One region of the Janthinobacterium sp. SUN033 genome, then DNA from elsewhere that is predicted to be linked to it. Evidence: predicted binding sites of a transcription regulator. Region 1 holds the regulator's gene; each other region holds the start of a gene.

The links. The regulator sigma-54, encoded in region 1, starts transcription at its own class of promoters, with help from an activator protein. The targets are predictions, from matches to a motif close to TGGCANGNAANCTGCTTT.
Region 2: a site for sigma-54 is predicted at 2,997-3,014, ahead of pedF (cytochrome c-550 PedF). Genes of this name have one in related genera too.
Region 3: a site for sigma-54 is predicted at 3,978-3,995, ahead of OX460_RS01430 (urease accessory protein UreD). Genes of this name have one in related genera too.
Region 4: a site for sigma-54 is predicted at 2,124-2,141, ahead of OX460_RS26735 (TorF family putative porin). Genes of this name have one in related genera too.

What each region holds. Positions count from the first base shown of each region.
Region 1 is NZ_JAPQNV010000004.1:191,319-198,881, forward strand. It holds gene hprK (HPr(Ser) kinase/phosphatase) at 1-551, shown strand, start outside; gene rapZ (RNase adapter RapZ) at 772-1,635, shown strand; gene OX460_RS17965 (enoyl-CoA hydratase/isomerase family protein) at 1,636-2,721, opposite strand; gene raiA (ribosome-associated translation inhibitor RaiA) at 2,850-3,212, opposite strand; gene OX460_RS17975 (RNA polymerase factor sigma-54) at 3,282-4,760, opposite strand; gene lptB (LPS export ABC transporter ATP-binding protein) at 4,765-5,520, opposite strand; gene lptA (lipopolysaccharide transport periplasmic protein LptA) at 5,520-6,101, opposite strand; gene lptC (LPS export ABC transporter periplasmic protein LptC) at 6,127-6,738, opposite strand; gene OX460_RS17995 (HAD hydrolase family protein) at 6,781-7,314, opposite strand; gene OX460_RS18000 (KpsF/GutQ family sugar-phosphate isomerase) at 7,314-7,563, opposite strand, start outside.
Region 2 is NZ_JAPQNV010000010.1:3,205-10,767, forward strand. It holds gene OX460_RS28335 (RNA-binding protein) at 1-375, shown strand, start outside; gene OX460_RS28340 (RtcB family protein) at 648-1,883, shown strand; gene rtcA (RNA 3'-terminal phosphate cyclase) at 1,900-2,919, shown strand; gene pedF (cytochrome c-550 PedF) at 3,050-3,535, shown strand; gene OX460_RS28355 (transporter substrate-binding domain-containing protein) at 3,561-4,394, shown strand; gene OX460_RS28360 (TonB-dependent receptor) at 4,454-6,607, opposite strand; gene OX460_RS28365 (beta-propeller fold lactonase family protein) at 6,812-7,563, shown strand, end outside.
Region 3 is NZ_JAPQNV010000001.1:302,637-310,199, reverse strand. It holds gene OX460_RS01455 (urease accessory protein UreF) at 1-99, opposite strand, end outside; gene ureE (urease accessory protein UreE) at 99-614, opposite strand; gene ureC (urease subunit alpha) at 628-2,328, opposite strand; gene OX460_RS01440 (urease subunit beta) at 2,330-2,659, opposite strand; gene OX460_RS01435 (urease subunit gamma) at 2,754-3,056, opposite strand; gene OX460_RS01430 (urease accessory protein UreD) at 3,082-3,948, opposite strand; gene OX460_RS01425 (EAL domain-containing protein) at 4,090-6,312, opposite strand; gene OX460_RS01420 (ATP-binding protein) at 6,488-7,563, opposite strand, start outside.
Region 4 is NZ_JAPQNV010000007.1:257,073-264,635, reverse strand. It holds gene OX460_RS26750 (hypothetical protein) at 1-4, opposite strand, end outside; gene OX460_RS26745 (YifB family Mg chelatase-like AAA ATPase) at 69-1,589, opposite strand; gene OX460_RS26740 (accessory factor UbiK family protein) at 1,704-1,952, opposite strand; gene OX460_RS26735 (TorF family putative porin) at 2,222-2,989, shown strand; gene OX460_RS26730 (P-II family nitrogen regulator) at 3,001-3,339, shown strand; gene amt (ammonium transporter) at 3,351-4,889, shown strand; gene gshA (glutamate--cysteine ligase) at 5,094-6,392, shown strand; gene gshB (glutathione synthase) at 6,490-7,446, shown strand; gene OX460_RS26710 (PTS fructose transporter subunit IIA) at 7,461-7,563, shown strand, end outside.

The DNA.
Region 1 (7,563 bases):
TCTACCTGTCGAAAAAACTGGCGCAGCGCATCATCATGCATGGCGTGTTCATGGACGTGCTGGGCGTGGGCGTGCTGATCACGGGCGATTCGGGCCTGGGCAAGAGCGAACTGGGACTGGAATTGATCTCGCGCAGCCATGGCCTGGTGGCCGACGACGCCGTCGAATTTTCGCGCATCGCGCCCAACATGATCGAAGGCCGCTGCCCGCCCCTGCTGCAAAACCTGCTGGAAGTGCGGGGACTGGGCTTGCTCGATATCAAGGCCATCTTTGGCGAAACGGCCGTGCGCCGCAAGATGCGCCTGAAGCTGATCGTGCACCTCGTGCGCCGCAACGCGCTGGAAGAAGAAGTCGAGCGCCTGCCATTCCTGTTCCCCACGGAAGACGTGCTGGGCTTGCCCGTACGCAAGGTGGTCATCCCCGTCGCCGCCGGCCGCAACATCGCCGTGCTGCTGGAAGCGGCCGTGCGCAATACGATTTTGCAACTGCGCGGCATCGATACCTTGCAGGAGTTCATGGAACGGCAGAGATTAGCAATGAGTGGCGACTAGTCTGCAGTGGAGTTCACCCTTGCAAGGGCGAACCGTTGCGCAGGCACGCAGCAGTGCTGCGTGAATTCCCTGCTTCACCAACGACTTACCATGAGTGGCGACTAGCGTTGCAAGAAGCACGCCCTCTTTTGTTTAACCAATACTACAGTCCAAATTGCAATAATTTGTAAAGATAGTTGCCTTGGGAGCGGAGCGCCGGTCTTTATTGTATGATCGGGTTATGCATATCGTCCTTATCACCGGAATATCCGGCTCCGGTAAATCCGTCGCGCTCAATGTGCTGGAAGATACCGGTTACTATTGTGTCGACAACCTGCCACCGGCCTTGCTGCCCAGCCTGGTGCAGACCCTGCTCGACGAAGGTACACCGCAACTGGCCGTCGCCGTCGATGCGCGCAGCGCCGAATCGCTGACCAGCCTGCCGCACAATGTGGCCCTGCTGCGCGACCAGGGGCACGACGTCAAGGTCATGTTCCTGACAGCCACCACGCATTCGCTGGTGGCGCGCTTCTCGGAAACGCGGCGCAGCCATCCGCTGTCGCACGAATTGCGTCCGAACCAGAATCCGGCCAGCCGCCGCACCCTGATCGAGTGCATTTCGGAAGAGCGCGAACGCCTGTCGACCATCGAACAGCTGGGCCATGTGATCGACACGTCGGAACTGAGCGCCAACAAGCTGCGTGCCTGGATCAAGGATATCGTCGCCTCCGAACGCGCGCCGCTGACCCTGTTCTTCGAATCGTTCGCCTTCAAGCTGGGCGTGCCGCTGGACGCCGATTTCGTCTTCGACGTGCGGGCCTTGCCGAATCCCTATTACGACCTGGCCTTGCGCCCCCTCGACGGACGCGACGCGCCCGTGATCGCCTTCCTCGACGCGCAGCCGAGCGCGCTGGAACTGCTGGCCGACATCCGCGCCTTCATCGAGAAATGGTTACCGTCATTCAAGTCCGACAACCGCAGCTACCTGACGGTGGCCCTCGGCTGCACGGGCGGCCAGCACCGCTCCGTGTACATGGCGGAGCGGCTGGCGCAATATTTCGGCCCCAACGAGCGCGTCGTTCTACGCCACCGCGAGCGCAGCTAATTAATCGAGGTGGCGCAGCGGATGCGCCGCGGCCGGCCAGACGGGGGCAAAGAAGCGCGCCACCATGGCCGCGTCGACTTCGTCCAGGCTGGCGGGGTTCCAGCGGGGCGCATTGTCCTTGTCGACCACCAGCGCGCGCACGCCCTCGAGCACTTCGCCATGTTCGAAATTGTGGCGCACGACTGTGCGCTCCAGGCGCAGGCAATCGGCCACGCCCAGGTGGGCGCCCCGCTGCAGCAATTCCAGGGTCACCGACATCATCAAGGGCGAACGCAGGCGCATGGCCGCCAGCGCCTTGGTGGCGAACGCGCCGTCGTCCTGCGCCAGCGAAGCCATGATGGCCGCCACGGAGCCGGCGCTGAAATGGCGGTCCAGCGCCGCGCGCGCCGTGGCCAGGGGAGATACCCCCGCCTCGGCCTGGAATGGCGCCGCCAGCGCCTTGATGGCCACAGGCAAGGCCTCGCCCGGCGTCGATTGAAACAGGTCCAGCAGCGCCCCCATCTGCGCTTCGGGCAGGTAGACATCGGCCAGGCCCGTGTACAGGGCGTCGGCCGCGTTGATCGTCAAGCCCGTCAAGCCCAGGTACAGGCCCAGCTGGCCGGCCAGGCGGGACAGGAAATAACTGCCGCCCACGTCCGGAAACAGGCCGATATTGACTTCCGGCATGGCCATGCGCGTGCGGCCCGTCACGATGCGCAAGCGGTTGCCTGGCCCGGCTTGCGCCACGCCCATGCCGCCGCCCATCACCACGCCATCCATCACGGCGATATACGGTTTCGGGTAGAAATGAATTAAATGATTTAAAGCATATTCTTCCGTGAAGAAATCTTCCAGCAGGGCGCTGCCGCCTTGCGGCGTGGCCAGACCCGCATCGTAAAAGAAACGGATGTCGCCGCCGGCGCACAGGGCCTTGTCGCTGCTGGAGCGGATCACGACGGCGTCCACCTGCGGATCGTCGCGCCAGGCCAGCAGGGCCGCGCTCAGGGCGCGCACCATCTCCAGCGACAGGGAATTCAAGGCTTTCGGACGGTCAAGCACGATGTGCCCGGTGCGGTTGCGGATGGAAGTCTGGACGAAGTCGCTCATGGCAGGCAGGAAAGAAGTGAAAGTGCGAATATTCTAATGCCTGCGCGGGGAACATTGCGTTCCGCTGGGCGCAAAAAAGGGCGCAATGTGCGCCCTTAGTTGATCACAACTGCTGGAAGCGGGTGGCCTTAGACGGCGACGACGGCTTCTTCCTCGGAGTTGTCTGGCAGATGCTTGATCGCCTCTTTACCGTGCCCTTGCACTTTGGTTTTGTATTTCATCACTTGCCTATCGAGCTTGTCGATCAGGGTATCGATCGCGGCGTACAGGTCGTGCGCCAAGCTTTCCACATAGACAGTCTTGCCGCTCAAACGCAGGTTGACTTCAGCCTTTTGACGTTTTTCTTTCTCTTTGAGGTTATCCACGGTCAGAATCACGGCGATATCGATGACTTGATCGAAATGACGTTTCACGCGCTCCAGCTTCGTTTGTACGTATTCACGGATGGCTGGTGTCACTTCGAGATGATGTCCGCTGATGGTGAGATTCATACACACTCCTAAAGATGATCGGGTTCGTGCGGTCCATCCTATCCGGCCCGCAGAGGAACCGAAAAAAACTTACAAACACTTACGCAGGCTCACTGGCGGAATTTTTAATGCTTCCCGGTATTTGGCAACAGTACGTCGCGCAATCACCATGCCTTGTTCCCCCAGCATGTCCGCAATCTTACTGTCGGATAAAGGATTTTTAGGGTCTTCTGCTCCTGTCAGTTGCACGATCAATGCCCGTATCGCCGTCGATGACGCTTCGCCCCCCGCTTCGGTGGCGACGTGGCTACCAAAGAAATATTTCAACTCGAACATGCCGTGCGGGGTCAGCATGTACTTTTGAGTTGTTACCCGCGAGATAGTACTCTCGTGTAAACCCAGTGTATCAGCTATTTCACGGAGCACAAGGGGGCGCATGGCAACGGCCCCATGCGAGAAAAAGTTCTTTTGTCTTTCTACTATCGCCTGCGCCACGCGCAGGATCGTGTCGAAGCGCTGGCGCATATTCTTGATCAGCCACTTGGCTTCCTGCAACTGTGCGCCCATGGCGCCCTCCCCCTTGCCCTGCTTGAGCAAGTTGGCGTACATGGCGTTGACGCGCAGGCGCGGCATGACGTCGTTGTTCAGGGTGACTTGCCAGCCATTGCGCGCGCGCTTGACGACGACGTCGGGCACCACGTAATCGGACACGTCCGAGGCGAACACGGCGCCCGGATGCGGATTGCACTGGCGAATCACCGTCTGCGCTTCGCGCAAGTCTTCATCGTCGCAATCGAGGGCTTTTTTCAGCTTGTTGAAATCGCGCTGGGCAAACCAGGCCAGGTGCTTTTCCACGATCACGAGGGCCATGCGCCGCGTCACCATGGCGATGTGCGGCAAGCGCTTGATTTGCAGAGCCAGGCATTCGGACGCGTTGCGCGCGCCCACGCCCGGCGGATCGAAACTTTGCAGCAGCGACAAGGCCGTGCGCATCTCGTCGGCGTCGATTTCCAGCTCTTCCGGCAGGCGCGCCAGGATGTCGTCGAGCGACTCTTCCAGGTAGCCATTGTCGTCGAGCGCGTCGATGATCAGCTCGACCAGCGCGCGGTCGCGCAATTCGAGCACCGTCACGCGCATCTGCTCCATCAGGTGTTCGCGCAGAGTGCAGTGATGGGCCTCCAATTGCGGACGCGAATCTTCGTCGTCGGGCGCCTTGCCCCGGCTCGCCTCACTCCAGTCGCTGTCGCCGCCATCCGCGGCGGCCGGGCTGTCGCCCCCCTCGCCGTCAAACGCTTCCGCTTCGGCCGGCGCTGCGGGCGCCTCCTGGCCTGGTGGCTGGGGCGGCGCTTCGGCCGGTGCGGCCGTGGAGCTCAAGGCCCCGTCGGACAGCAGGCGCAGCGAGCGGTCGAGCGGATCGTCGAGGCGTTCGAGCAAGGGATTGTCCGTCAGCAATTGCTCGAGTTCCTGGTGCAATTCCAGGGTAGACAATTGCAACAGGCGTATCGATTGCTGCAACTGCGGCGTCAGTGCCAGGTGCTGCGAAGTGCGCAGCTGCAATGATTGTTTCATTGGCTTACATGCGGAAGTGTTCGCCCAGATAGACCCGGCGTACCGACTCGTTCGCAATGATGTCGTCGGGGCGTCCCGACGCCAGCACCGAGCCCTGGTTGATGATGTAGGCGCGGTCGCAAATACCCAGCGTCTCACGCACATTATGATCGGTAATCAGCACGCCGATATTGCGCTCCTTCAAGAAACGCACGATGCGCTGGATCTCGATCACGGCGATCGGATCGACGCCGGCGAACGGCTCGTCGAGCAGCACGAAACGGGGATCGGTGGCCAGCGCGCGGGCGATTTCCACGCGGCGGCGTTCGCCACCGGACAGGGACAGCGCCTGGTTCTCGCGCAGCTTTTCAATCTGCAAGTCGGCCAGCAATTTATCCAGCCGCTCCTCGATCTCGGCCTTCGTCAGCGGACGGCCTTCGACGGTCTGGATTTCCAGCACGGCGCGGATATTGTCTTCCACCGTCAGCTTGCGGAAGACGGACGCTTCCTGCGGCAGGTAGGACAGGCCCATCTGCGCGCGGCGGTGGATCGGCAGGCTGGAGATATCCACGCCGCTGATATCGATGCTGCCGCCATCGGACGGCACCAGGCCGACGATCATGTAGAACGAGGTGGTCTTGCCGGCGCCGTTCGGGCCCAGCAAGCCCACCACTTCGCCGCATTCGACTTGCAGCGAAACATCATGCACGACTTGCCGCTTGCCATAGGTTTTTTGCAGCCCGCGAACGATCAGGGTGCTGCCGCAACGTGTATTTTCCATTATTTCTTTCCTGGCGCGGGCGTGGCCGGCGCTTTCTCCGCTGCCGGCGCCTTGGTCTTCGGCTGGATCACCATGCGCACGCTGCCGCCATCGGCGGTGCTGGTGCCGCTGTTGGAATTTTCCATCGCAAATTCTTCCTTGCGGCTGTCATACGAGATGAAAGCGCCATTGGCCACATCGGTGACTTTCGCGCCTTCCAGGCGCGTCAGCTTGGCTCTGGAAAACAGTTTCACCACTTCCGTCTTGTTGTCGTATTCCACGCGCTCCGCTTCGCCTTCGACCCACAGGTCGCCCGCGCCATCGCGCTTCTGGCGGAAGGTCGCAAGCTTGCCGGGATCGGCCCAGAAGGTGATGAACTGGTAGCCTTGCGGGTCTTCCGTGATCAGGGCCCGGCCCGCCTTCATGGTCAGGGTCCCCTTGACCAGCACGACGTCGCCCGTCAGGGTGCGCACCTGCTTGACGTCATCGACGTGGCCGCTGCGTGCCGTGATGACGGCTTCCTTCTCGGAATCGGCCTTCTCGGCATGCGCCACGCCCATGATGGCCAGCGAAAATACGGTCAACAGCAAGATGTTCTTCATAGTATGGTTTCCTTGTTTCATTCTGTCATTTTGCCGCCGCGGCCGGGCGCGGTTTCGGCGGGAGGACCATGCGCAGCGCATTCTGCACTTCCACCACGCCGGTGGCGTTATTCGCCTTCATGCCGATGCCATTGATGCGCGAGGCGCCCGTCAGGATATCGACAGGCACGTCCGTTTCCATTCTTTCCTCGTCCGGGAACACCGTCAGCGCTTCCGTCTTGACCGTCAGGTTCTGCGCCTTCGGACTGGCCACGCGGTCGATCACGACCTTGCGGTGCAGTTGCAGCCGGGTATTGTCCTGGTCGATATGCGCCTGTTCCGCATTCATGTTCATCGGCGGCATGCCTGGCGTGAGCTTGCGCACGAAGGGCTGGTCGATATCGGACGAATCGTCCAGCGGATAATGCGTGAGCTTGGTGCCCGACACGATATAGCTGGGCTTGCCCGTCAAGTCCATGCGCACCATGCTGAAATTGGTGATGAAATAGTCGGGTTCATCCAGATGCTTGCTGGCCGTGATGTCCTGGCCATTCTTGTTCATCACCTCGAGCAGCCAAAAGCTGCCCAGCGCGACGACGACCGCGCCCAGCACGGTAAAAATCATGCGCCAGCGATGGGCGCCTCCTGGCTTACGCATAGGGCTTCACTCTTTCAAAGGTCACTGGCGAGGCGGCGCGCCTCACTCCAGGAACGGCGCCATGACGCGCGCATAGTTGTCCTGGGCGCGCAGCAGGAATTCGCAGATCTCGCGCACCGCGCCGCGGCCGCCGCCGGCCTGCGTCACATGGTGCGCCAGGCCCTGCGCCTCCGGACGCCCGCCCGGCACGCTGACGGCAAAGCCCACGCGTTTCAGGATGGGCGCGTCGATGACGTCGTCGCCGATATAGCCGCATTGCTCTTCCGTCAAGCCCGTCAGCGCCAGCAATTCGCGAAACGGCGTCAGCTTGTCGTGGCCGCCCTGGTGCACATGGGTAATGCCCAGGTCTTGCGCGCGGCGCGCCGTGATGGCCGAGCGGCGCGCGCTGATGATGGCCGTCTGCACGCCCGATTCCTGCAGCAGCTTGATGCCCAGGCCATCATACACATTAAACGTTTTCATCATCTCGCCGTCCGGGCCGAAATGCAGACTGCCGTCGGTGAGCACGCCATCGACGTCAAAGATCATCAGTTTGACCTTGGCCGCCCGCGCCAGGTTGTCCGCCACGCTGTCCATCAGATCACCTTCGCTTGCGTCAGATCATGGATATGCAGCGCGCCCACCAGCTTGCCGTCGGCATCGACGACCAGCATCTGGTTGATGCGGAACTGCTCCATCACGGCCACGGCGTCGACGGCCAGGCGTTCGGGCGCGATGCTGCGCGGCTGCGCATGCATGACGTCGCGGATCGCCACTTGCGTGAAATCCTGCACGCGCTCGAACATGCGGCGCAGATCGCCATCCGTAAACACGCCCACGGGGCGG
Region 2 (7,563 bases), on a different contig from region 1:
CTGGCAGCCATCGGTGGCGGCGGTACCAATTGCAGCGCGCCGCTGCTGCGCATGAACAGCAAGAAGGAGCTGGCCGACCTGGTGATCTATGTGTCCGATAACGAATCGTGGATCGACGCCAAACGCAGCGGCGCCACGGCGACGATGGGACAGTGGAATGTCTTCAAGCAGCGCAATCCGCAAGCAAAACTGGTGTGCATCGATATTGCGCCGCATGCCACCACGCAGGCGATGGAGCGCGAGGATATTCTGAATATCGGCGGTTTTTCCGACGACGTCTTCAAGATCATCGCCGCCTTTGCCGCCGGCCGGCTGGATCCCGCCCATTGGGTGGGAGAAATCGCCGCCATCGATATCGCAGCACCAGGTTGTTGAAGCAAAGCGCATGAATGCGGACAGGACTACATAAGAGGCGTCCTGTCCACGCTTGTCATGCGCCGTAGTACCCCGAATGCCGACAGGATTACATCGATCAGCCGCGTCAGACCGGCCTGGCAGGCGCAGTGCGTCTGCCAGAAATCCTGTCCCCCCTTGTCGGGTTGTCGTACTGATGAATGCCGGTGGAACTACATCCTGGGCCGATGCGTCGGCAACTGTTTCACCAACCCTGGTCATCACCCCCTATACAATAGAAGAAGAGAATAGCGATGAAAAACGAAGAATACGAAGTCCTGCATACCGAAGGCAGCCGTCCAGTGAAAATGTGGACGCGTGGCGTGCCTGTCGAAGAAGCGGCCAAAAAACAATTGCGCAACACGGCGACCCTGCCGTTCATTTACAAGCATATCGCCGTCATGCCCGACGTCCACCTGGGCAAGGGGTCGACCATCGGTAGCGTGATTCCCACCCTGGGCGCCGTGATTCCGGCGGCCGTGGGCGTGGATATCGGCTGCGGCATGATGGCGGCGAAAACCACGCTGACGGCGAACGATCTGCCCGATAACCTGGGACCGCTGCGCAGCGCCATCGAACGCGCCATTCCGCACGGGATGTCGCCGAAGACGCGCGGCCACCGCGGCCGCGATGAAGGTTCCTGGCATACGCCGCCATCGGTGGTCGATGCCGCGTGGCTGCAATTGAAGGATGAATTCGATGCGATTTGCCTGAAAACGCCAAAGCTGAAAAATACGAACAATTACCGTCATCTGGGAACCTTGGGTAGCGGCAACCACTTCGTCGAAGTGTGCCTCGACGAGCAGGGTTCCGTATGGTTCATGCTGCATTCCGGTTCGCGCGGCGTGGGCAATGCCATCGGTACGCATTTCATCGAACTGGCCAAGCAGGATATGCGCATCCACTTCATCAACCTGCCCGACCAGGATTTGGCTTACCTGGCCGAGGGAACGCAGCATTACGACGATTACGTGGAAGCGGTGGGCTGGGCCCAGCGTTTCGCCCGCAACAACCGCGAAGTGATGATGCAGAACCTGATCGCCGCCGTGCGCACGGTCATCCATAAACCGTTCCAGACGCACGTGGAGGCCGTCAACTGCCACCATAACTATGTGCAGAAGGAGCACCACTTCGGCAAGGATGTATTGATCACGCGCAAAGGCGCCGTGTCGGCCCGCGCGGGCGAACTGGGGATCATTCCCGGCTCCATGGGCGCGAAGAGTTTTATCGTGCGCGGCAAGGGCAATGCCGAGAGTTTCCATAGCTGCAGCCACGGCGCGGGACGCACGATGAGCCGCACGGAAGCGAAGCGGCGTTTCAACCTGGATGACCAGATCCGCGCCACCGAAGGCGTGGAATGCCGCAAGGATGAAAACGTGATCGATGAAATCCCGATGGCTTACAAGGATATCGATGCGGTGATGCTGGCGCAGCGCGAGCTGGTCGATGTCGTGCATATCTTGAAGCAGGTCGTCTGCGTCAAAGGATAAGAGAGAGAAAACAGAGATGATAGAAATAGATGGAGCGCAAGGCGAAGGCGGCGGACAGATTTTACGTTCGGCGCTGAGCCTGTCGATGATCACGGGGCAACCGTTTCGGCTGAGTAACATTCGCGCGGGACGGGAAAAGCCCGGCTTGCTGCGCCAGCATCTGCTGGCCGTGCAGGCGGCAACCGCCATTTGCGGGGCGCGCACGACGCCGGTGGCGCTGCGCGCGTCGAGCCTGGAATTCGTTCCCGGCCCCCTGCGCGGCGGCGATTACCGCTTTGCCATCGGCAGCGCCGGCAGCTGCACCCTGGTGCTGCAAACCTTGCTGCCGGCCCTGCTGCATGCGGATGGGCCATCCACCGTGCGCATCACTGGCGGCACGCACAATGCCATGGCGCCTCCCGTGCATTTTTTGCAGCGCGCGTATGGCCGCATCCTGCAGCAGATGGGCGCCGAGGTGGAGATCGCGCTGCAACGCTACGGCTTTCATCCTGCGGGCGGCGGCGAGGTGACGGCCACCGTGCAACCGTGCCGGCGCTTGCAGCCGATTCAACTGCTGCAGCGCGGCGAACGGAAGGCGGGGTATGCGGAAAGCGTGGTGGCGGGCGTGCATGTGCAGGTGGCGCAGCGCGAGCTCGAGCGTGTCGCCAGCGGCATGGGCTGGAGCGGCAAGCAGCTGCGCCTCGTCGGCTTGCCGGCGGAGCAGGGGCCGGGCAACGTCCTGCTGCTGACCCTGGAGCATGAGCATGTCACGGAAGTGTTTACTTCGTTCGGCGAAAAGTCCTTGCTGGCCGAGTCCGTGGCCAAGCGCCTGTTGAACGAGGTGCGCGCCTACCTCAAGACGGACGCGGCCGTCGGCGAGCACCTGGCCGACCAGCTCTTGCTGCCCATGGCGCTGGCGGGCGGCGGTACCTTCAGCTGCAACAAGGTATCGCAGCACGCGCTGACGAATGCGGAGGTGATTGCCCGATTTTTGCCCGTGCGTATCACTTTCGAGCAGCAGGCGCGCGGCAGTATCTGCACGGTGGCCGCCGCCTGAGGCGCGCGGTGACACAACTACGTGTTGCAGCTGTTCCAAATTGATACATGGGCGGCCGGATGTGGGGCATAGACGCATGGCATGGCATTTGCTCTTCTTTGGTATTGACTAAAAAACCAAGGAGACCAGCATGACCTATTCCATTCGTACCCTGCTCGGCGTGGCGGCGGCCGGCGCCGTTGCCCTCACTTCCCTGCTGACCTTGCCGCATGCCTATGCGCACGGCAATGTCACGCCGCAAGGCGTCGATACCACGGGCTTGCCCAAGGTGGGCGACAAATGGCTTGAGCAAAATCCGTATCGGGGCAACAAACTGGCCTTGACGGTAGGCACATCGGCCTACAACCAGAATTGCGCCCGCTGCCACGGCATCGAAGCCATCTCCGGCGGCATCGCGCCGGACTTGCGCCAGCTGGACCGCGATTGTTTCGGTATCAAGAATGAGACAAAGAAACAGGCGTGCTACAAGGAAACGGACAATTACTACCTGACCACCATCCGCCACGGTAAAGTGCGCAATGGTGCCGTGTACATGCCGCCGTTCGAAGGCGTGTTCAACCAGGAAGCAATGTGGGCCATCAAGACTTACCTGGAAACCCGCCGCGAATCGAATTAAGTCGAACTGATCACGAAGGAGTCCCATGCGTTCATTTCAATTCCGGGGCGCGCGCGCGATGATCTTGCTCGCTTGCCTGGCGCTGTGCGCAACCGCGCCGGCGCGCGCCGACTGGCAAAAGGTGCAGCAGTCGGGCAGCCTGAAAGTGGCTGTGTACAACGAATTCGCGCCGTTTTCCGACAAGGGTACGGGCATCGATATCGATATTGCCGAAGCGCTGGCGAAAAAGCTGGGGCTGAAACTGAGCTTGTTGCCATTTCCCGCCGGCGAAAACCTCAACGACGATTTGCGCAATATGGTGTGGAAGGGACATTACCTCGGTTATGGCCCCGCCGATGTGATGTTGCATGTGCCGGTCGACAAGAAGTTGATGGCGGACAACGACAAGGTCGAGATCTTCGCGCCATACTACGTGGAAACCGTGCGCCTGGCGCGCAGTGCGCAAGCCGTGCCGCAATTCGATGGCGTCGCCTCGCTGGCCGGCAAGCGCATCGGCGTGGAAAAGGTGTCGATCGCGGCCATGCTGATGCTGGGTGAAGAGAATGGCAAGTACCGCGACGACGTGCGCATCTTCGATACGGCAGCCGAAGCCTTGCAGCAATTGCAGGCGGGCAAGCTCGATGCCGTGCTGGCCAACCGTTCGGAAATCGAATCGGTGCTGAAAAGCGATCCCGCTTTCCCCATGAGCGAAGTGGCGTTCGCCCGCCTGCCGCGTGCGGGCTGGGCGGTGGGCCTGGCCGTCAGCCGCCAGCAGCTCGACGTGGGCAAGTTGCTGCAGGCAGCCATGAACGAAATGGCGGCCAGCGGCGAATTGAAAGCCATCTTCGAGAAATATAGCGTGAAGGAAGCACGGCCATAGCAGGCCATGTTGAATGACAATAAAGCCCGCGCATCGGAAGAGGCGCGGGCTTTTTAGTTTTAGAAACTATATTGGGCGCTAACGCCCAGCAACCAATTACGTCCCGGTGCCGCTTCATAGTAGCGCTTGTTGCTGTCGCCGACGATGACGGAACCCACGTAGGTCTTGTCGAACAGGTTGTTCAGGCGGGCAAACTCCTTGAAGCGCCAATTGCCCACGTTTTGCCTGGCGTTGAAGCGCGCATTGAATACCGTGTAGCCGGGCGCCGGTTTTTCGATGTTGCTGTCTTCCGCGTAGACCTGGTTGCTAGCCACGCTTTCCAGCGCTGCGCCAAAACGGTCGAGCGTATCTTTCCAGGCCAGCTCCGCAAACAGGTTGGCGCTGGGTACGCCCGGCAAGCGGCTGCCTTCGCGCACGCCGCCAAATGCCTGGTCATACACGGCATGCAGGCTGGTGAGCGCCACTTTGGTCGTGAAGCCATATGGCAGGTTCGAATCCAGCGACACTTCCATGCCCTGGCGCAAGGTTTTACCCCCATTGCGATAGCTGGTGCGCCCGCCGCTGGACTTGTCGACCACTAGTTCGTCGTTGGTCTTGATCTGGAACAAGGCCGCATTCACGTGCGTGTTGTTTGCGATCCTGGCCTTGACACCCGCTTCCAGGTTGGTGCTGGTGGCCGGCTTCAAGTTGAAATTGAAGCCGCCGCCTGTGCCCGAGTAAAACAGTTCGTTCAAGGTTGGGGCCTCGAAACCGCGCGCGGCGCTGGCGTAGACGTTGACGTTCGGCGTCAGTTTATACAGCAGGCCCAGCACGGGCGTCGTGTGGCTGAACTCCAGGCTGCCGCTATCGTTGCCGTTGCTGAGGAAATGGTCGTCGACCGCCACTTTCATCTTGCTGTAGCGCACACCTGCGCTGAGCAGCCATGGGCCGCCTTGCCATTCCGCCTGGATATACGGATCGAGGCTGGAAACGACATCCTGCTCGTCGCGGCGCAGCTTGCCTTTCAATCCGTACACTTCGCCGATATAGTTCTCATAGCCGGTGCGGTCATCGCTGGAGCGGCCATAGTCGATGCCGATGGTGGTGCTCAGCTTGCCGCCGGCCAACTGGTTCACGTGCAGCCAGTTGGTGTCGATGCCATAGAACTGGCGCTGGAAGTCGACCACGCCGCCCGAATGCTTAAGTAGACCGTCCACTTTGGTATTTTGGAATGCTTTATTAAACGCCTGGTACTGGATCACGTCGCGGTTGCCGCCATACACCATCACATGCAGGCGGTCATCGCCGAACGACTGTTCATAAGTGGCGCCGATCTGCTGGTGGTCGATGCTCTTGCGCGTGTTGTAGCGGTCGGCCAGCGTGCGTTTCGGGTTTTGCGTGTCCGTCGTGTCGATTTCGCCGGCGCGCGGGTTGGCGGCAAACGTGGGCCAGGTGACGCCCAGCGGATCTTGCGTGTTGCCCTGGTGCAGGCTGTTGGCGACGATGGTCAGCTTGCTGTCCGCGGTGGGCTTGACGGTGATCTTGCCGAACGCCTGTTCGCGCGTGGCGGCGCTGTGGTCGCGGAAACCGTCCGTGCGGAAGCGCGAGCCGTCGAGCACGTAGCCGATGCCGCCTGCCTGGCCCTGCGCCGAGAGATCGACCTTGCTGGTGCCGTAGCTGCCGCCCGTCACATTCAATTCGACGGACGGGGGATTTTGTCCATCCTTGGAAAACAGCTGGATCACGCCGCCCGAATGGTTGCCGTAGATGGCAGAAAACGGTCCGCGCAGCACTTCGATGCGCTCGGCCGTATCGAGGTTGAAGGTGGCGGCCTGGCCCTGGCCGTCGGGCATGCTGGCGGGAATGCCATCGCTGATCAGCTTGACGCCGCGCACGCCGAAGGCTGAGCGGGCGCCGAAGCCGCGCGACGAGATTTGCAAGTCTTGCGCGTAGTTCTGGCGGTTTTGCACGACCAGGCCCGGCACGGCGGCCAGCGCTTCCGACGCGTTGACGCGGATTTGGCCATCCTGGATGCGGGCGCTGTCGACCACGTCGATCGAGGCCGGCACTTCCTGGCTGGGGTGGGCGATGCGGCTGCCGCTGACGACCACCGTATCCATGAGTTGCCCATTGGCCGGGTCAGCTGCCTCGGCGGCAAAGACATGAGGGGCGAGGGTGGCGCTGCCGGCGACAAACAGGCTGGCGATGGTGTTCAGGCGGAAACGATGCTGCATGCGGATTCTCCAATGTGAATAAAAGCCTGCTTGATCGCGTGCGCGGTACAGGTCTGCGTAGGTGTATCAAGCAATATGCCTGCCATGTCTCCATTGGTGGGCTGAAATTATACGCGTGTCAGTGGCACGGCGTTTGCATACGGTAATTGTCAGAGGCGCCGATGCGGCGCGCTTTTCCCTCGTTTTGCCATTGAAAAGGTGATTATGCCCAACTTCTTCTCGCGCCTGCGCCAGGTGTGCTGGCTGCTGCCGGCGCTCGCCAGCACCGCTGTCCAGGCCGCTCCCTTTGCCTATGTTCCCAATGAAAAGTCGGGCACCTTGAGCGTGATCGACACGGCGACCGACCAGGTGGTGCGCCAGATCGCCGCAGGCAAGCGTCCGCGCGGCATCGCCGCCGACCCCACAGGGCGGCAATTGTTTGTCACGGACGCCGCCAGCAGCGCCTTGCTGCTGATCGACAACGCTGGCGGCGCGCCCGTGCGCACGGTGGCGCTGGGCAAGTCGCCCGAAGGCGTCAGCGCCTCGCAAGACGGTAGTCACGTGGCCGTTGCCGTCGAGGAAAACAATAGCGTGGCCTTGCTCGATGGCCAGACAGGTACCTTGCTCGCCGATATCAAGGTGCAGGGACGCAATCCGGAACACGCCGTCTTCAGCCCGGATGGGCGCTGGCTGCTGGTCAGCGCGGAAGAGGCGGAGCAAGTCGATGTCATTGATGTGGCGCAACGCCGCCAGGTCGCTTCCATCGCCGTGGGATTGCGGCCGCGCGGCATCGGTTTCAGTCCGGACTCGGGCCGCGCCTACGTGGCGTGCGAACTGGTCAATGCCGTCTACGTGATCGACATGGCCGCGCGCAAGGCGATTGCCACCATTCCAGCGGGCAAGAATGCGAATGGCATCGCCGTCCATCCCGGCGGCAAGCAAGTGTATGTCTCGAACGGCATCGACGGAACGGTGAT
Region 3 (7,563 bases), on a different contig from region 1:
TTCTAGCGCCGCTTCCAGCCCCTGCGAATAACTGTAGGCGCCGATCGGCAAGGCCGGGCTGGCGAACTGCAGCAAATGCAGCAGGGCCGACGCCTGCATCATGCGGCGTCACCGGGGCGGTGGATCTTTTGCCGCAGCGGCACGGGCGCCAGCAAGTGCTGGCCGTGACCATCGTGGTGACCATGGCCGCCGCCATACGCGCCCGCCTCGGGCTCGAACGGCGCGCTTTCTTCCGTCACAGTCGCTTGCAAGCCTTCCAGCATCTCCTTGAGCACCACGTCCTTGCGGATGCGCAAAAAGCCGTCGCCCACCTGCGCCTGCGTGTGGCGGTTCCCCAGGTGGAAGGCGCAGCGCAGCAGGGTATGCGCATCCGCGCACTGCACCAGATAGGTCGGTTCGCGCGCGGCGACGATCTGCACCACCTGGCCATCCGGCCCCGTCATGCGTTCGCCGTCGCGCAGCACCGTGCCGCGCACGGTGAACACGGCGACGTCCTCGCCATTCGACAGCACGGCGCGCAGCCGGCATTTTTCGCGTTGGTCGTAGGGCAGCACCAGTTGGGCAACGGCGGCGCGATGATCGTCTGCCGTCAGTTTGGTATGCAAAGTGAGCATGCTTGTCTCCTGCCTAAAATAGAAAATAGCGCTGCGCCATGGGCAGCACAGCGGCCGCCTCGCACACGAGCAGCTGGCCGTCGGCGCGCACGGCGTAGGTTTCCGGGTCTACTTCCATGTGCGGCGTGGCGCTGTTGTGGACCATGTCGTGCTTGCGCAAGCCGCGCATGTTCTTCACGGCGATGACGGATTTATTCAGTTTGAGCTGGTGGCCGATATCGAGCTCGTAGGCCGCCTGCGAGACAAACGTAAACGACTTTTTCAGGCCGCCGCCGAAGGCGCCGAACATCATGCGGTAGTGCACGGGCTGGGGCGTGGGAATCGAGGCGTTCGGGTCGCCCATCTGCGCCGCCGCGATCATGCCGCCTTTTAAGATCATCGACGGCTTGACGCCGAAGAAGGCCGGCTTCCACAGCACGATGTCGGCGATCTTGCCCGCCTCGATCGAGCCCACCACGTGCGAAATGCCATGCGTGATGGCCGGATTGATCGTGTACTTGGCGATATAGCGCTTGGCGCGGAAATTGTCGCTGCGCGCCGTGTCGGGCGCCAGCGCGCCCCGCTGCACCTTCATCTTGTGCGCCGTCTGCCAGGTGCGCATGATCACTTCGCCCACCCTGCCCATCGCCTGCGAGTCGGACGACATCATCGAGATGGCGCCGATATCGTGCAGGATGTCTTCCGCGGCGATGGTTTCGCGGCGGATGCGCGACTCGGCGAACGCCACGTCTTCGGCGATGGCCGGATCCAGGTGGTGGCACACCATCAGCATGTCCAGGTGCTCGTCGAGCGTGTTGACGGTGAACGGACGCGTGGGGTTGGTTGACGAAGGCAGCACGTTGGCTTGCCCGACGGCGGCGATGATGTCGGGCGCATGGCCGCCGCCCGCCCCTTCCGTGTGAAACGTGTGGATGGTGCGGTCCTTGAAGGCCGCCAGCGTGTGTTCCAGGAAGCCGCCCTCGTTGAGGGTATCGCTGTGCAGCGCCACCTGGATATCCATGCGGTCGGCCACGGACAGGCAATTGTCGATGGCGGCCGGCGTGCTGCCCCAGTCTTCGTGCAGTTTCAGGCCGATGGCGCCCGCGCGCACCTGCTCTTCCAGCGGCAACGGCAGGCTGACGTTCCCTTTTCCCATGAAGCCCAGGTTCATCGGGAAGGCGTCGGCGGCGGCCAGCATGGCGTGCAAATGCCACGGCCCCGGCGTGCAGGTGGTGGCGGCCGTGCCCACGGCCGGCCCCGTGCCGCCGCCCAGCATGGTGGTCACGCCGCTCATCAGCGCTTCCTCGATCTGCTGCGGGCAGATGAAGTGGATATGCGTGTCGACGCCGCCGGCCGTGACGATCATGCCTTCGCCGGCGATGATTTCCGTCGCGCCGCCGATGGCCAGGGTCACGCCGGGCTGGATGTCCGGATTGCCCGCCTTGCCGATGCCGAAAATCAGGCCGTTTTTCAGGCCGATGTCCGCTTTCACGATGCCCCAGTGGTCGAGGATGACGGCATTCGTGATGACGGTATCCATCACCTCGGCCGCGCAGCGCTGCGACTGGCCCATGCCGTCGCGGATCACCTTGCCGCCGCCGAATTTCACCTCTTCGCCGTAGATCGCGTAGTCATGCTCGATCTCGATGAACAGTTCCGTGTCGGCCAGGCGGATGCGGTCGCCCTTGGTGGGGCCGAACATCTCGGCGTACGCGCTGCGGGGAATGCTGGCCATCTCAATCCTTTCCCGGTGGAATGTCTTGCAGTTCACCCATCACTGCGCCATTGAAGCCGTAGACCTTGCGTTCGCCCGCCAGCGCCACCAGTTCCACCGTGCGCTGCTGGCCCGGTTCGAAACGCACGGCCGTGCCGGCCGTGATATTGAGGCGCATGCCGTAGGCGCGCCAGCGCTCGAAGGCCAGCGCCGGGTTGACTTCGAAAAAGTGGAAATGCGAGCCCACCTGGATCGGCCGGTCGCCCCGGTTGGCCACCACCACGGTAGCCGTGGCGCGGCCCGCATTCAGGCTGATTTCGCCTTCTTCCAATTTGTATTCGCCTGGGGTCATAATGTTTTCCTTCGTCAAAGCGCTCTACGCTGGCCGGCGGATCGCCGGCGCCACACAGGCACGGCGCGGATGGCGCCCTGCCATGCAATCAAAACTACGGTATCGGGTGGTGCACGGTCACCAGCTTGCTGCCGTCGGGGAAGGTCGCTTCCACCTGGATATCGGGGATCATCTCGGCGATGCCGTCCATGACGTCGGCGCGCGACAGAATCTTCGTGCCGTCCGACATCAGCTGCGCCACCGACTTGCCGTCGCGCGCCCCTTCCATGATAGCGGCGCTGATCAGGGCCACCGCTTCCGGATAATTGAGCTTCAAGCCGCGCGCCAGGCGCCGTTCGGCCAGCAGCGCGGCCGTAAAAATGAGCAGCTTGTCTTTTTCGCGGGGAGTCAGGTCCATGGTTTTCCTTGCGCTTCTTTCCTGATTAAGTGTTCCAGATGCGGGGCACGACGGCGTCGCGTCCCAGCATGGCGGGACGCAGCAGCTGCCAGGCGGCCAGCATGATGCGGCGCGCCGCCTCACTGTCGCCGCACAGCAGGCGCACCACCACCAGCGCTTTCATGTGCGTGGCGCCAAACGCGGCGCCGGCCGGCACGGCGATCTCGCGCACGGCCGCCAGCACGGCGGGAGAAACGGGCATGCCGACGGCGATCAGGGTGGCGCACACCGTGTGCCCCCCCAATCCCAGCGGGCTGGCCATCAGGGCGCCGCCGGCGGCCAGCACGCCCTGCTCCCACCACAGCAGCTTGCCGCCGCGGCGGATCTGCACCTGCTGGCTGATGCTGCCCGTATTGAACATTTCGCCCGAGGCGCTGCGGCCCAGGCAGACGATGTCGCAGCCGATGTAGCGGGCGTCCGGCGCCAGTTCCACCTCGTGGCGCAGGCGCACGCAAGCCTGGTCAAAGAAGATGCTTTCCTGCGGCAGCCACTCGATGGCGGCGCCGCTGCCGGCGCGCAGCACGAGGTGCTGGCCCGAGACATGGCCGTTCGCGCGGTACCACTTGGCGGCGCCCGGCGACGTGAGCAAGGCGTGCGCGCCCTCGCCCACCGTGGCGTCGACGGCCAGCTGGTCGCCGCCCACCACGCCGCCGGGCGGATGGATGACGATGGCGTGGCAGACGGCATCGCCTTCCGGATACAGGGGCTTTTGCACGCGCAGGGGGCCCCTGTGCGTGCGCTCGACGAGACGGCTGACGCCATCGTGCAGCGCAAAGCCCAGGCGCAAATGCGCCTGCCAGGCGCTGTGCGCGCTGGCGGCAGAAGGCGTTGCGAAATGTGGGCTGTCTGGCATGCACTGCAATCGTGTAAATAACGATCTACAAAGCAGGATGCATGCCAGCGTCAGAGGGAAGAAACGTGAGAATCATGCACCGCATTGCGGCGCCCGCACCATATCAGTGCAGTTATCGTGCAGGCGCGGCGCGGGGTGTGCTTATGCCGACACGGCTGCCGGCGCCACCGTCAGCACGCGCCGTTCGCGCAGCAAGGCCGTGAAGGCTTCCGCGGCCAGGGGGCGGCTGAAGTAATAGCCCTGCATTTCGTCGCAGCCGTGTTCCGTCAAAAAATCCACCTGTTCGCGCGTTTCCACGCCCTCGGCGATGACGCGCATGTCCAGGTTATGCGCCAGCGAAATGACGGAACGGGCGATGGCCGCATCGCTGCTGCTGGTGGTGACGTCGTCGACAAACGATTTGTCGATCTTCAGCACGTCGATGGGGAAGCGTTTCAGGTAGCCGAGGCTGGAATACCCGGTGCCGAAGTCGTCAAGCGAAATGCCCACGCCGATATCCTTCAGGCGCGTGAGGGCCGCCACCGCCTTGTCCGGGTCGCCCATCACCGTGCTTTCCGTGATTTCGATGCCCAGGCAGGCAGGCGCGATGGCGTATTTACGCAGGGCCGCCTCGACGAACGGCACCGTGCGGTCTTGCGCGAACTGCTTGCCGGACAGGTTGACGGCCACCTTGATGCTGCCCAGGCCCGCGTCGTGCCAGGCGCGGATTTGCGCGCAGACGCTTTCGAGCACCCATTCGCCGATGGCCGTGATCGAGCCATATTCCTCGGCCAGCGCGATGAACAGGCCGGGCGGCACCTTGCCCAGCACCGGGTTATCCCAGCGCAGCAAGGCTTCCGCGCCCAGCAAGGCGCCCGTGCGCAAGCACATCTGCGGCTGGTAGTGCACTTCGAATTCATCGCGGCCGATGGCGCCGCGCAGCTGCTGCTGCATCGCCAGGCGGGCGCGGATGTCGCTGCCCATGCGCTCCGTGAAGAAGGCGTAATGGTCGCGCCCCATTTCCTTGGCGCGCACGAGGGCCGTGTCGGCGTGGCGCAGCACGTCGTCGAGGCTGTCGCCGTCGGCCGGACACATGGCGATGCCGATGCTGGTCGTCAGCGCCAGACGCTCGCCATCGACGCTGAGTTCCTCGCGCAAGCCGGCCAGGATGGTTTGCGCCAGCGCAAGCGTGCGCCCCAGCAGGGCATCGTCCTGCAGCAGGATCTGGAATTCGTCGCCGCCCTGGCGCACCACCGTGTCGCCTTCGCGCACGCAGCCGGACAGGAAACGCGCCACCACTTGCAGCGCCTTGTCGCCCACGGCCTGGCCGTGCGAATCGTTGATGTTCTTGAAGCGGTCCAGGTCCAGGCACATCAGCACCACTTGCTGGCTGTCGCGCAGGGCGTTCGCGCGCGCCTGTTCAAAGCGCTCGCGCAGCAGCACGCGGTTCGGCAAACCCGTCAACGCGTCGTGGTAGGAGAGGAAATCGATCAGATGCTGCTCCGCCTTGCGCTCGCTGATGTCGAGGAAGACGCCGATGTAGTTGACGACGGCGCCGTCGGGGCCGTGCACGGTGGAGACGCTGAGCAGGCAGGGATAGGTGTCGCCGCTCCTGCGCCGCGTCTGCACCTCGCCCGACCAGCAGCCGCTGCTGCGCAAGCCCTGGCGCAGGGCCAGCAGCACCGCCTCGCCCGTGTATTCGGCGTGCAGGCGCAAAATGTCCGTGCCCACCACTTCCTGCGCCGCGTAGCCGGTGATGCGCGTAAAGGCGGGATTGGCCGTGACGATGACGCCGGCCGGATCGGTGATCAGGATGGCGTCCTGCGTCGCTTCGAAGACCTGGCCGGACAGGCGCAGCAATTCTTCATTGGCGCGGCGGATCTGCACTTCGCGCGCCAAGGTGCTGGCCACCTGCTCCAGTTCGGCCGTGCGTTCGGCCACGCGCCGTTCCAGGTTGGCGCGCTCCTGCGCCAGCTGCAGCTGCGCCCGCGCCAGGCGCACGTGGGCGTCCGTGCGGGCCAGGATTTCCTCGGCCTGGAAGGGTTTGGCGATGAAATCGACGGCGCCCAGCGCGAAGCCGCGCACCTTGTCGTCCGTATCGTACTGGGCCGACAGGAAGATCACCGGTACCTGGCGCAAGGACGGTATCTCCTTCAGGCGGCGGCACACTTCAAAGCCGTCGAGGCCGGGCATGCGTACGTCGAGCAGGATCAGCTCGGGCGGGCGCGCCTGGGCCGTCCACAGGGCCAGTTCGCCGTTCGGCGCCTGGCGCACCGCATAGCCGGCGCCGCCCAGCAAATCGCTCAACAGCTTCAGCGAAGCCGGCGTATCTTCAACGATCAGTACTTCGCCCTTCGAATTCACTTCCGAAAAATCGCGGTGCATGTAGCAGTTCTCTCAGCTTTGGATGAGGCGCGGCGGTCCGTTGCCGCGCTGGACAAGACATTTCTTTGCGATGAACTACGTACTATCATCATAATCTTTATTGCAATTTAGCACCATCCATCGGCGGCACTTAGTCCGTCTTTTCAGCGAATCCGATGTTGTCAGCCCACACTTTTCAAGCGTGCGCCAGCGCGCCCTCATTCTCCAGCAAGTCGCACAGCTGACGGTATTGATGCTGGTCAAGCATCGCCTGCAGCGGCGCCAGCACGGGCGCGGCCGCCGGCGGCAAGGCGCCCAGCAGCAGGGCCACCCTGGCCAGGTTCAATTCGCGCAGCGCCACCAGCAAGGCGGCGCGCTCTTCCCCTGCCAGCAGCAGCAAGTCTTGCGCCCGCAATGCCGGCGGCGCCTCGGGCGCCGGCACTGCGGGCAGCGGCACGGGCGCCGCCACGGGCGCCTCGGCCGCCTGCGCGGGTATGCTGAAACGGAAGGTGGCGCCCTGCCCCGGCATGGATTCCACCGTCAGTTCGCCTTTCATCAATTGCACGAATTCGCGCGAGATGGCCAGGCCCAGGCCCGTGCCATCCTTCGGTCCCGCGCTGTCGGCCTGCACGAAGGGCTCGAAGATGCGCTGCTGGTCTTCCGGGGCGATGCCGATGCCCGTGTCGCTGACGGCGAACGACAGGCGCCACGTGGCGTCATCGCGCCGCTCGCCGCGCACGCGCAAGGCGACCTCGCCGCCGCCGGCAAACTTGACGGCGTTCGACATCAGGTTCAGCAGCACCTGGCGCAAACGCGTCGCGTCGAGCAGCACGGCCGCCGGCACGTCGGCGCAATCGAGGCGCAAGGCCAGCCCCTGCTGCTCGGCGCGCATGCCCAGCATGTCCATCACTTCCTGCAGCAGGGGCGCCAGCGCCACCACGGCCGTCTGCGCGTGCAGGCGCCCCGCCTCGCCCTTCGACAGTTCGAGGATTTCATTGATCAACGTCAATAAATGATTGCCGGAGCGGTGGATGATGGCCAGGTTGCGCTTTTCATCGTCCTGCATGTTCGGCGAGGCGGCCATCAGGCGCGAAAAGCCGATCACGGAATTCAAGGGCGTGCGCAGTTCGTGGCTCATGTTCGCCAGGAAGGTGCTCTTGGCGCGGTTCGCCGCCTGCGCCTGGCTGACGGCCACCGACAGGGCGCTCGTGCGCTCGGCCACCAGTTCTTCCAGGTGATGGCGGTGGCGCAGCAATTCCAGTTCGGCCTCGC
Region 4 (7,563 bases), on a different contig from region 1:
TCATCAGCAGATGGTAGCAGCGCTGCCAATCACGCGCAATCGCGCACGTGCGGGGTTCACCGCTTGCCTTATATCTCGCGCAGTACGCGCCGGTACTGGATCGCTTCGGCAACATGCGGTTGCGTGATGGCGGGGCTGCCCGCCAGGTCCGCGATACTGCGCGACACGCGCAGCACCCGGTGGTAGGTGCGCGCCGACCAGTGCAGGCGCGTCATGGCGCCATGCAACAACTGTTCGCCATGTGGTTCCAGGCGACAATGTTGTTCGATTTCTGTGTTGCTCAGCTGCTGGTTCGCTTTTCCCTGACGTGCCAACTGCAAGGCATAGGCTGCCGCTACCCGCGCGGCGATCGCTTGCGTACTTTCGCCGGCGCCTGCACGTCGCCCCAGCGCCGTCGGCGGCATGGCGGCCACTTCAATCTGCAGGTCGATACGGTCGAGCAGGGGGCCCGACAGACGATTGTGATAGCGCAATACGGCGTCTGGCGTACAGCGGCAACGACCGGAAGCGTGGCCCAGATAGCCGCACGGGCAGGGATTCATGGCGGCGATCAATTGAAAACGGGCAGGAAACTCGGCCTGGCGTGCCGCGCGTGAAATGCTGATCACGCCCGATTCCATGGGCTGGCGCAGCACGTCGAGCACCCGGCGGTGGAATTCGGCAATTTCATCAAGAAACAGCACGCCGCAGTGGGCCAGCGAGATTTCACCTGGCCGCGGCACGTTGCCGCCGCCCACCAGGGCTACGCCGGACGCCGTCTGGTGCGGGGCGCGATAGGGCCGCCGTTTCCAATGCTCCACCTTGAAGTGGCTACCCAGCGAATGCACGGCCGCCGATTCCAGCGCCTCTTCATCGCTCATGGGCGGCAGCACGCCGGGGAAGCGGCTGGCCAGCATGGTCTTGCCTGCGCCCGGTGGTCCCACCATCAGGATGTTGTGACCGCCCGCTGCCGCCACTTCCAGTGCGCGTCGTGCCTGCAGCTGCCCTTGCACGTCGGCAAAGTCGGGATAGGGAAAAGCGTGCGGTGCCAGCACGGGCTGGTGGCGTTGCAGGGCAGTCTGGCTGGCGTGCCTGGCAAAATGCGCACAGACCTCGAGCAGGCTGTGGGCGGGATAGATGCAGGCATCGCTGACGAGAGCCGCCTCGTCCGCGTTCGCCTGCGGCAAGATGAAGGCGCGTGGCGTGCCCGACTGGCTGCGCTGCATGGCAAAGGTCATGGCCAGGGCGCCGCGGATGGGACGCAACTGGCCAGACAGCGACAGTTCGCCCGCGAATTCATAGTGCTGTAATTGGTCGCCCGGCAACTGGCCGGAGGCAGCCAGGATGCCCAGTGCGATGGGCAAGTCGAAGCGGCCCGATTCCTTGGGCAAGTCTGCCGGCGCCAGATTGGCCGTGATGCGCCGCGCCGGCATCTCGAAGCCGCAGTTTTGCAACGCGGCACGCACGCGGTCGCGCGACTCCTTCACTTCCGTATCCGGCAGGCCGACTATCGTAAACGAAGGCAAGCCATTGGCAAGGTGGACTTCGACACTTACCTCGGGCGCCTCCATGCCGGCCAGGGCGCGGCTTTTCAGGACGGCCAGGCTCATCAGACTCCCCTGTAGCGCGGACGCGGGCAGGATCAGTCTAGCGCTTGAAAAGGTGTGAGGCTTGAGGTATGCCAGCAAGGTCGCCGATTACGGCGCCCTGCGTGCAGCAGCGGTTCAGGCTTTTGGATCGTTCAGGCGCGTTTCCAGTTCGATCAGACGCAATTCCAGTGCATCCAGTTTGGCACGGGTCTTGGCCAGTACTTGCGCCTGGATATCGAATTCCTCGCGCGTGACGAGATCGAGGCGGGCGAAGCCCTGGGTCATCATCGATTTCACATTTTTCTCGATATCCTTGGCCGGCGAGTTTTCGATGGCTTGATGGATCTTGCCCTGCAAGTCGTTAAAGAAGGTATTCATGTCCATGGTCAGTCCTTTTATGGTGCGGCCGGTGCATCGCACCATTGCGGTGCACAGCGGCGTTAATCTGGTGCGAAACTGGGCGCTTCATTGTGCTTCAGCAGTCCGTTGCCGCATTCCTGGCCGTGTGCAGGGTATGTATGGACGGAAATGCACCTGTCAAGGTGGCAATAGAGCTGGCACGTATTCTGCTAAAGAAGGTATGAACGCTTTGTGATCTCCAGCCAAGATTTTAAACCTCAACCGCTTTAAAAGTTCAATAAAAGGGAATCGCCATGAAGAATCTGTCCAAGAACATGACTTTAGCTGCAGCGTTGACGCTGGCCATGACCGCCTTGTGCGGTAGCGCCATGGCCCAGGATGCAGTGGCGGCGCCTGCTGCGGCCGAAGCGGTACCTGATAACGTGGTGAGCTACAACGTGGCGCTGACCAGCGACTACCGTTACCGCGGCATCTCGCAAAGCCGCTTGAACCCGGCCATCAGCGGCGGTGCCGACTATACCCATAACCCGACGGGCCTGTATGTGGGCACCTGGCTGTCGAGTATCAAATGGATCAAGGACGGCGGCGGCGATACCAATCTGGAATGGGATATCTACGGCGGCAAGCGGGGCGAGATCAGCAAGGATTTTACCTATGACGTGGGCGGCCTGTACTACTTCTACCCATCGAATGGACTGAGCACCAATGCCAACACCTTCGAGCTGTACGGCCAGCTGGGCTATGGCCCCGCGTACATCAAGTACTCGCATTCGACCACCAATCTGTTCGGCGTGGCCGACAGCAAGAACAGCGGCTACCTCGACGTGGGCGCCAACGTCGAGGTGCACGACGGTTACATCTTGAATCTGCACGCCGGGCGCCAGAAGGTTGAGCACAACGATTCCCTCAGCTACAGCGATTACAAGATCGGCGTGACCAAGGACTTCGGCATGGCGACCGTTGCCCTGGCGGTCGTCAAGGCCAATATCGTATCGTTGGCACCGAATGGCAAGAATCTGGCGAAATCCGGTCTCGTGCTGACCGTATCGAAAACCTTTTAAGCGAGACAGCCATGAAAATGATTACTGCAATCATTAAACCGTTCAAACTGGACGAAGTACGCGAAGCCTTGTCGGCTATCAATGTGCAAGGCATTACCGTCACGGAAGTCAAGGGTTTCGGCCGCCAGAAAGGTCACACGGAACTCTACCGTGGCGCCGAGTATGTCGTTGATTTCTTGCCAAAAACCAAGATTGAAGCGGCCGTCGATGACGCCATTGTCGACCAGGCCATCGAAGCGATCGAAGGCGCCGCGCGTACCGGTAAAATCGGTGATGGCAAGATTTTCGTCTACAACCTGGAACAGGTCATCCGCATCCGTACCGGTGAAACCGGCAACGAAGCGCTCTAAGGGGAATATTGATGCATAAAAATATAACAAAATTGCTAGCCGGGATAGCCTGTCTGTGTGCGTTTGGTGTCGCCACGCCGAGCTTTGCCGATGCGCCCGCCAAGACGGAGGCTGCCACGACCGCGGCCGTCGCCGCTCCGGCCGTGACGCCCGTGCCTGACGCCGCCGCTCCGGCTGCCGCCGCTCCGGCCCCGGCCGCTGCCGCGCCAGCCGCCGCGCCCGTTGCCAACAAGGGCGACACCAGTTTCATGATGATCAGCACCTTGCTGGTGATCTTGATGACGATCCCCGGCCTGGCCCTGTTCTACGGCGGCCTGGTGCGCTCGAAAAACATGCTGTCGGTGCTGATGCAGGTGTTCATGGTGTTCGCGCTGGTCATCGTGCTGTGGTGCATCTACGGCTACTCGATCGCCTTCACGGAAAAAACCGCCTTCTTCGGTGGCTTCGACCGCCTGTTCCTGAACGGCATCTGGGATCCGGCCAAGGGCACGTTTGCCGCCGCCGCCACCTTCAGCAAGGGCGTCGTCATTCCCGAGTTCGTCTTCGTCGCTTTCCAGGGCACATTTGCCGCCATCACCTGCGCGCTGATCGTCGGCGCCTTTGCCGAGCGCGCCAAGTTTGCCGCCGTGCTGGCCTTCGTCGTGCTGTGGTTCACGTTCGCCTACCTGCCAGCGGCCCACATGGTGTGGTTCTGGACCGGTCCTGACCTGATCACCAATGCCGCCACCTCGGCCAGCGAAGCCCTGAAGGCGGGCTGGATCTGGCAAAAAGGCGCGCTGGACTTCGCCGGCGGCACCGTGGTGCACATCAACGCCGCTGTCGCCGGCCTGGTGGGCGCCATCATGATCGGCAAGCGCGTCGGTTACGGCCGCGAATCGATGGCGCCGCACTCGCTGACGATGACCATGATCGGCGCGTCGCTGCTGTGGGTGGGCTGGTTCGGTTTCAATGCCGGTTCCTCGCTGGAAGCAGGCGACGTGGCGGCTTTGGCCTTCGTCAATACCTTGCTGGCAACGGCTGCCGCCACCCTGTCGTGGGTGTTTGGCGAATGGATTTCCAAGGGCAAGCCTTCCATGCTCGGTGGCGCGTCCGGCGCCGTGGCCGGCCTGGTGGCGATCACCCCGGCGGCCGGCTTTGTCGGCCCGATGGGCGGCCTGGTCATCGGCTTGCTGGCCGGTGTCGTCTGCCTGTGGGGCGTGAATGGCCTGAAACGCCTGATCGGCGCCGACGATTCGCTCGACGTATTCGGCGTGCATGGCGTGGGCGGTATCCTGGGCGCCTTGCTGACGGGCGTGTTTGCTGCACCACAACTGGGCGGCCAGGGCATCTTCGACTATGTCACCAACAAGATGTCGGCGGATCCGTACTCGATCGGCCATCAGGTGTGGGTGCAGGCGCAAGCGGTCGGCACCACCATCCTCTGGTCGGCCCTGGTTTCCCTCGTTGCCTATAAACTGGTCGACATCGTCATCGGCCTGCGCGTACCGGAAGAGGAAGAGCGCGAAGGCCTCGATATCACCAGCCACGGCGAGCAAGCTTATCATGGCTAAATAGCAATTATCTGGCATGCCAGCGCCCCGGCGCGGCATGTCCTGCTGGAAAAGGCGCCTCATTGAGGCGCCTTTTTTTCGTTATGGGAATGGAAAAGGTCTTTAAAACAAGGCTTTTGCCCCGATTTGGGGTACTTACACGGTAATATAGTCGGCAGTTCTGTGTGCTTTTTTGAATACTGCACATAATTTAAGGATGTAACTATGGTTCCCCATCTCGTCACGGCCCTGACCGGACCGCTGCTCGACCTCGAAAAAAAGATTCTGGCCGCGACGCCGGCCATTGAGCGCTGGTTTCGCATGGAGTGGCAAGAGCACACGCCGCCCTTCTATTGCTCGGTAGACTTGCGTAATGCGGGCTACAAGCTGGCGCCCGTCGATACCAATCTGTTCCCTGGCGGTTTCCACAATCTGGCGACGGAAATGCTGCCCTTGTCCGTGCAGGCGGCCATGGCCGCCATCGACAAGTATTGCCCGGATGCCCGCAACCTGCTGATCGTGCCGGAATTGCACAACACCACGCCGCAATACCTGCAAAACGTGGCGCGATTGATGCAGATCTTCCGCCAGACGGGGCTGCACGTGCGCTTCGGTTCCTGGTCGCCCGACATCACCCAGCCGACACCGTTGGCGTTGCCAGATGGCAACATGCTCGTCATCGAGCCCCTCGTGCGCCTGAACAATGGCCGCCGCCTGGGCTTGAAGGATTTCGACCCGTGCACGATTCTGCTGAATAACGACTTGTCGGACGGCATTCCCGATATCTTGCAAAATATTCATGAGCAAAGCCTGCTGCCGCCCTTGCATGCGGGCTGGGCCTTGCGCCGCAAGAGCAACCACTACACGGCCTACGATGAAGTGGTGAAAAAATTCGGCAAGATGATCGATGTCGACCCGTGGATGCTCAACCCCTTCCACGCCAAGTGCAGCGACGTGAACTTCCAGGAAGGCGAGGGCGAAGATGCGCTGGCCGCCAGCGTCGACGTGCTGCTGGCCAAGATCCGCAAGAAATACAAGGAATACGGCATCAAGGAAAAGCCCTTCGTCATCGTCAAGCCCGATGCGGGCACGTATGGCACGGGCATCATGACGGTGCGCGACGCCGGCGAAGTGCGTGACCTGTCGCGCAAGCAGCGCGACAAGATGTCCATTGTCAAGGACGGCAAGGTTGTCACCGATGTCATCATCCAGGAAGGCGTGCCGACCTTTGAAAGCATCAAGGATGCCGTGGCCGAGCCGGTCGTGTACATGATCGACCGCTATGTGGTGGGCGGTTTCTACCGCGTGCACGCGGAAAAGGGCGTGGACCAGAACCTGAACGCGCCCGGCTCGCAGTACGTGCCGCTGGCATTTGCCCAGCAGCATGCCGTGCCGGACTTGAAGGCCAAGCCGGGCACGGCCGCGCCGAACCGCTTCTATGTGTATGGCGTGGTGGCGCGCCTGGCCTTGCTGGCCGCGTCGCTGGAAATGGAGCGCACGGACCCGAATCCCGAGGTGTATTGATCCATCCCTGCGGCTTGCCGGGCGCGGTGACTACCGCGCCCGGCGATCTCGGCTAGAATCAAGCATTCCTTATCCAGGCTCCCCGATTGGACGCACCATGAAAATTGCATTCCTTGCCGACCCGCTGGCAGGCTTCAAGACTTACAAAGATTCCACCTTCGCCATGATGCGCGAGGCGGCCAAACGCGGCCACGCCGTGTACGCCTTCGAACAGAAGGACATGGCGCTGGAAGAGGGCATCGTCACGGCACTGGTGAAACATATCGAGCTGACGGGCGACGAGCGCGACTGGTACAAGGTCGTTTCCACCGAAGAAGTGCGCCTGTCGGCCCTGGACGCCATCATCGAGCGCAAGGACCCGCCGTTCGACATGGAGTACGTGTACGGTACGTATCTGCTGGAACTGGCGGAAAAGCAGGGCGCGCACGTCTTCAACAAGCCGTCCGCCATCCGCGACAACAATGAAAAGCTGGCCATTGCCCAGTTTTCCGAATTCACCTCGCCGACCCTGGTGACGTCGAACGAAGCGCGCCTGCGCGCTTTCCACGCCAAGCACCAGGACGTCATCTTCAAGCCGCTCGACGGCATGGGCGGCACGGGCATCTTCCGCGTCAAGGCCGATGGCCTGAACCTGGGCGCCATCATCGAGATCCTGAGCGAGAATGGCGCGCAGACCATCATGGCGCAGCGGTTTATTCCCGACATCGTCAAGGGCGACAAGCGCATCCTCGTCATCGGCGGCAAGCCGGTGCCGTTTTCGCTGGCGCGTATCCCGCAGGCGGGGGAAGTGCGGGGCAACCTGGCCGCCGGCGGCACGGGCGTGGCGCAACCCTTGACGGCGCGCGACCTGGAAATCGCGGAAAAGCTGGGCCCGATCCTGGCCGCGCGTGGCCTGATGCTGGTAGGATTGGACGTGATCGGCGACTATCTGACGGAAGTCAATGTCACCAGCCCGACTTGCTTCCAGGAAATCATGCAGCAGACGGGCTTTGACGTGGCGGCCATGTTTGTCGACGCCGTCGAGCATGGCGTTGCGCAAGCGCAGCAGCGCTAGAAGGTGAAATGACTATGGTAGGGATTTTGCTCATGACACATGCACCGCTGGGACAGGCCTTCATCGCCGCCTGCGCGCATGTGTTTCGCGGGCCAACGGAACGGTTTGAAGCCATCG